Tunicatimonas pelagia: one gene and its partner. Each later gene encodes a partner of the first gene's protein in a complex. Links are inferred from orthologs where the notes say so. Each region holds a gene or a part of one and is shown in the gene's direction. Other genes may lie near its edges.

What was found.
Region 2: the proteins of mnmE (region 1) and mnmG are in contact, whole or in part, in a solved structure (PDB 9HIP), measured with the Escherichia coli proteins. The link is inferred for Tunicatimonas pelagia from one-to-one orthologs.

Annotation. Positions count from the first base shown.
Region 1 is NZ_CP120683.1:343,299-346,297, forward strand. Bases 10-2,991 are described here. They hold mnmE (tRNA uridine-5-carboxymethylaminomethyl(34) synthesis GTPase MnmE), read left to right. Parts: upstream 10-806; coding sequence 807-2,177; downstream 2,178-2,991. Other genes in these bases: P0M28_RS01375 (nucleoside deaminase), read left to right, coding at 10-126; P0M28_RS01380 (thioredoxin family protein), read left to right, coding at 234-737; P0M28_RS01390 (nucleoside-diphosphate sugar epimerase/dehydratase), read left to right, coding at 2,393-2,991. Also shown: more of P0M28_RS01375, read left to right, coding at 1-9; more of P0M28_RS01390, read left to right, coding at 2,992-2,999. UniProt on the Escherichia coli protein: Exhibits a very high intrinsic GTPase hydrolysis rate. Involved in the addition of a carboxymethylaminomethyl (cmnm) group at the wobble position (U34) of certain tRNAs, forming tRNA-cmnm(5)s(2)U34.
Region 2 is NZ_CP120683.1:3,313,001-3,315,961, reverse strand. What follows is about bases 5-2,948. They hold mnmG (tRNA uridine-5-carboxymethylaminomethyl(34) synthesis enzyme MnmG), read left to right. Parts: upstream 5-515; coding sequence 516-2,381; downstream 2,382-2,948. Other genes in these bases: P0M28_RS14175 (hypothetical protein), read left to right, coding at 2,388-2,948; ybeY (rRNA maturation RNase YbeY), read left to right, coding at 5-218. Outside these bases: more of ybeY, read left to right, coding at 1-4; more of P0M28_RS14175, read left to right, coding at 2,949-2,961. UniProt on the Escherichia coli protein: NAD-binding protein involved in the addition of a carboxymethylaminomethyl (cmnm) group at the wobble position (U34) of certain tRNAs, forming tRNA-cmnm(5)s(2)U34.

The DNA of each region.
Region 1 (2,999 bases):
GCTCAATTTATGCCTCAAATCACTATTTCCTGCCAACAGGTAGCAGCTCATTCTCCTCAAAAAGTAAGTATAACCGGACTATTCATGGAAAAAGAATGCTCGAGACTTTTACAAGAATTTGGCTAAATGTGCCATTTGTTTCGCTACTGACAAATGGAGTGGTGTTTGCTCCGTAAGCAGCAGAATCATTTCAACTTGAGGTTCGTTATAGGTAATAACCAGCAATGAGTATCATGAAAAATCTAGAAATAAAACGCTTCTTATCAATTACTCTCGGAGTAATTACTTTTTTAAGTTTAGCTTCTGTCGCCTCATTTACTACTATTTCTGAAGGAGAACCCGCGAAGCTTAATAAAATTAACTGGCTGACTATTGAGGAAGTGCAGACTTTATCGGAGAAAGAGCCAAGAAAAGTAATTATGGATGTGTATACCGACTGGTGCGGCTGGTGTAAGAAAATGGATAAAACCACTTTCTCCGATGAGAAAGTAGCGGCTTACGTCAACGAAAATTTTTATGCCGTAAAGCTAAAGGCTGATAGCAACGATAAAGTCACTTTTAAAGGACAAGAATTTTCTAAAGGGGAACTAGCCCGCGCTCTACGGGTTACGGGATACCCTACGGTAGTGTTCTTCGACGAATCGTTCGCTCGCTTCCAACCAGTGAGTGGCTTCCGCCCGGCCGGCGATTTTCTCGAGCTATTAGAAAGATTTAACCAAGCAGAAATGAGTCAGTAAATTCTCTTTTCGCAACTTTTTCAGAGCAGTTATCCGTTACTTTGTGTCAATCGGATAACTGTTTTTTTTATGCCTACCTACGCACAAGATACTATTATTGCGCTTTCTACCCCCAGTGGCGAGGGAGCTATTGGTGTAATTCGTTTATCAGGATCAGAGGCAATCACGTTGGTCAACCAGATTTTTCACGGTAAAAACCTGTTGGATCAGCCTTCTCATACGCTTCACTTCGGAACAATTCGTCAGCAAGAAGAAATTCTTGATGAAGTAGTCGTTTCCCTTTTTATTGCTCCCCACTCTTTTACTAAAGAAAACGTGGTAGAAATTTCCTGTCACGGATCTTCCTATATTATTCAACAAATAATTGAGCTGTTTATCAGTTTGGGTGCCCGGTTAGCTAAGCCAGGAGAGTTCACTCAACGAGCTTACCTCAATGGGCAGTACGACTTGGCTCAGGCGGAAGCTATCGCTGAATTAATTGCGGCTGACTCTCAAGTAGCTCATCGGGCTGCTATGTACCAAATGCGGGGTGGCTTCTCACGGGAGATTCACCAACTTCGGGAGCAGTTAGTGCGTTTTGCTTCACTCATTGAGTTAGAACTGGATTTTTCCGAAGAAGATGTAGAGTTTGCTAATCGGGAAGAGCTTAAAAAATTAGTTCAGAAGATTCTTGCTAAAACTCAGCATCTTATCCAAAGCTTTTCAATAGGAAATGTCATAAAAAATGGCGTTCCCACGGTAATTGCCGGCAAGCCGAATGTAGGAAAATCTACGCTGCTGAATGCCCTACTAAATGAAGAAAAGGCCATCGTCAGTGATATTCCCGGCACCACTCGAGATGTGATAGAAGACGAAATCACCCTAGAAGGTATTCGTTTCCGCTTTATTGATACAGCTGGAATCCGAGAAACCACTGATACAATTGAGGCTATTGGGGTGCAACGCACTTACGAAAAAATGCAGCAGGCCGCCCTTATTCTTTATCTGTTTGACTTAGAGCAAGGTAACCTCAACGAGATAACCGAAGAAATAGCATCCCTAGAAAAGCTTAATATTCCCCTAATAAAGGTAGGAAACAAGCTAGATAAAGCTCAGAAGCACTTAGTTGATGCATTACGCGATACGAACGATGTAGTATTTATTTCCGCGTTAACCAAACATCAGCTAGCGCAACTCCAGCAACAGTTGATAAGTACTCTTCAGCTTAACCAAATTCAAGACCAGTCCGCAATTGTAACGAATCTTCGCCACTATGAGAGTTTAAAAAGTGCCTACAATAACCTACAGCAGGTCATTTCTGGCATTGATCAGGGAATTACGCACGATTTTTTAGCGCAGGATATTCGCTATTCGCTACATGCTTTGGGTGAAATTACCGGAGATATTACTAACGACGAATTACTGGGAACGATTTTCAGTAAATTCTGTATCGGAAAGTAATTTAGAAAAAAACCAATCGGTTTATTAAAACAATTAAAAAAAATAAGCGTTTTGTATTACGTATTGTCAAATTAGCCTAATCTAACCTATGTTAACTTAACGTTATATTTTTTCAAATTTGTGATATTTCTTTATTTTTTTTAGCATTTTTGCGATAAATATTTCATCGTTAAACACTTTTTTATTACCTTTGATTGATTCAATTTTTTATTGATATGTTTCACATCCCTAAGTATACACAGTACTCTAAGACATTTTTTCTCGTCATCATGATGCTTGATGCGTTTTGTCTTTATTTTGCTTTTGATTTATCATTGTACGAAAACTTTCTTACCAAAGGGGCTATCTTTACCTCTAATGCTTCTTTCTACACTATTTGGGTGTTACTCTGGATCATTATCTCTCTTTTCTCAAATCATTACAACACTAAAACTTTAAAGAGAGTCTTGTACATACTCAAGAGTACCAGTAAAGTGGTTCTTATTCATGCACTTTTCATCTTTGTTTACCTGCTAACTACGCCGCAGTACTTCGAAATAGGATACCTTATTAATGTCTATCTTTACTCGGTACTAATTACGGTGAGTGCCAAAGTTCTTCTGCTATTTAGTTACCGCTTATTGAGTAACAAGCAAGAGAACAAAGTTAACTTTATCATTATCGGGCGCACCTCTACAACTCATGAGTTACTGCGCTCCCTTGATTTAAATCAAAAATTTGGTCATCACTTCTACGGGTTCTTTAATGGAAATGCTTCGGAGGAGAAGAAAACCAAAGATATTACTTCGGAAATTGAGGAGTTTTGCAAAGAGAATGCTATTA
Region 2 (2,961 bases), 3.0 Mb from region 1 along the record:
AGTCTTTAGAAGGTGATATTTTTATTAGTATCGACCGGGTTAGGGAAAATGCCCATCAATTGAGTGCTTCGTTTCTATCTGAATTTCTACGAGTGATTGTTCACGGCATTCTCCACTTACTCGGATTCAAAGATTCTACCGATGCCGAGAAGTTAGAAATGCGTTCCCTAGAGAATAAGTTTGTAAACCTTTACTTCCAGAATTTTCACCTCTCTTAGTATCCCAAACCGCTTCACGCCCACGTTCCACGTGGAACATTAACAATTTACTTCACGAACCGTAACGTAACCTACTTGAAATGAGGCATCTAGTAGATCTAAAAGAGAATATACACGATAAAGATTCTCTGCAAAGATTAGCTACCTTTCACTCTTCACCTTCTACCGTTTCTGTGTCCGTAATACAGCAAAGCACCTTAAAAAGAAGACTTCATTATTTCGGCAATAGAAATCAGAAAAAGTGGAAACGAAATACTAATTTTACTTGTAAAGAAGAAGAGAAACTTACGTAGAGATATGCTATTCGAAAAATACGATGTAGTTGTGGTAGGAGCAGGGCACGCTGGAAATGAGGCTGCCGCCGCTGCCGCAAACTTGGGTTCTAAAACATTACTTATCACAATGGATATGGCCAAAATGGGTCAGATGTCTTGTAATCCGGCAATGGGTGGTGTAGCCAAAGGGCAAATTGTTCGGGAAATTGATGCGCTGGGCGGACTGTCTGGTATTGTTACTGATGTATCAGCCATTCAGTTTCGAATGCTAAACCGCTCTAAAGGCCCGGCCATGTGGAGTCCAAGAACCCAAAATGATCGGGCGCGTTTCACCGAGGCTTGGCGAATGCAATTGGAGAAAATTCCAAACCTAGACTTTCTGCAAGAAATGGTGGCCGAAATTCTGGTAGAAGGGGAGAAGGTGGTAGGAGTGAAAACCAGTATCGGACTGGAGATTAAATCCCAAACCGTTATCTTAACCAATGGTACATTTCTGAATGGCTTAATCCATATTGGTGACAAGCAGATGGGCGGAGGGCGTTCGGGTGAGCGGGCTTCTAAAGGGATTACCGAGCAACTTATCAGTTTGGAATTTGAGGCCGGACGAATGAAAACCGGGACTCCACCCCGAGTAGACGGTCGCTCACTAGACTATAGCAAAATGGAAGAGCAGCCCGGTGATGAAAACCCTGGTAAGTTTTCGTTTACCGATACTCAGCCACTCACGCATCAGCGAAGCTGCCATATTACGTATACGAACCCTACTGTTCACGAAGTATTAGAAAGCGGGTTTGATCGTTCACCCATGTTTAACGGACGAATCCAGGCGCAAGGTCCGCGATATTGTCCGTCGATTGAAGATAAAATTAACCGATTTGCCGAGCGCGAACGCCACCAGATATTTGTAGAACCCGAAGGCTGGGATACGGTGGAAGTATACGTTAACGGGTTTTCTACTTCATTACCCGAAGAAGTACAGCACCAAGCCATCCGCCATATTCCTGGTTTTGAGAACGCTAAATTATTTCGTCCCGGCTACGCCATTGAATATGACTATTTTCCACCGACGCAACTTTCGCTAAGTTTAGAAACTAAAGTGATTGAGAATCTATTTTTCGCTGGGCAAATTAATGGAACTACCGGTTACGAAGAAGCGGCTTGCCAAGGTCTGATGGCTGGTATCAACGCTCACCTTAAGGTTCAAGAGCAGGAACCCCTCATTTTGCGCCGATCTGAAGCCTACATTGGAGTACTAATTGATGATTTAATTAATAAGGGTACCGAAGAGCCCTACCGAATGTTTACTTCCCGAGCCGAGTTTCGACTGTTGCTCCGGCAGGATAATGCTGACCTACGACTTACCGAAAAGGGGCACCAGCTCGGGCTAATTGATAATTCGCGTTTAGAAAAAGTATTTGATAAGCGGAATGCTATTAAAGAAGTAATGACCGAAATTAAACAACGAAAAGCTGCTCCCCAGGAAATAAACGAAGGGCTAGATGAAATATCGACTGCTACTATTAAAGAAAAAGTAAGTATTCATCAGTTACTAAAGCGTCCCGAAATTACGGTTAAAACTTTAGTAAAACTTGATTCTACTTTACAAAAATACTTCCAGCCAATAGACGAGGAGGTAAAAGAACAAGTAGAAATTCTGACCAAGTACGAAAGCTATTTGGAAAAAGAACGCCAGCACGCCGAGCGAGTGGAAAGTTTGGAAGATTACCGAATTCCCGGTGACTTCGATTACAACACCGTAAAAGCATTGTCAACTGAAGCACGTGAGAAGCTAGGAAAAATTCGTCCACAAACGATTGGTCAAGCTTCCCGGATTAGCGGCGTGTCTCCGGCAGATGTGTCAGTCATTATGATTTATCTCGGCAAATAGAGGTTCATGCTCTATCGTATCATAATTGTCGCCGGGCTAATGGGGATGTTCTTCGTACCGAGTCGTGCTCAAGAGTATGTAAAGCAAGAGCAAGAAAAACGGATCAAGCTGCAAGAAATACCAAAAGTTGCTCAAGATTATTTAGATAGTATTTGGTTGAAAGAATCCCGGAGAAAGCGGTTTTACCGAGAAACTGACGGAAAAAACTTGAGTTACGAAACAAAATTAGTAAGAAATAGAAGAAGGTTTAACATAGAGTTTAATGACGATGGTAAACTTCAGGACATTGAAGAACTAACCCGTTTTGAAGAAATTCCTGATTCAGTCCGTCTACGCACCGATTCAGTCTTAACTAATGGTTATAGCCGACACACTATACAGCGGATTCAGCGTCAGTTTTTACCTAACCAAACTGACGATTACCAAGAGCTAACTAGTGAAAATACCCAGAACTACGAACTAGAAGTCAGTTTAAACGAAGGTTCCGAAGTCCATTCGTACGAAATGTTATTCAACTCTCAGAGTGTTCTTCAGCAAAAGCGATTGATTATACGTCGGTTACTCGATAATTTCCTCTATT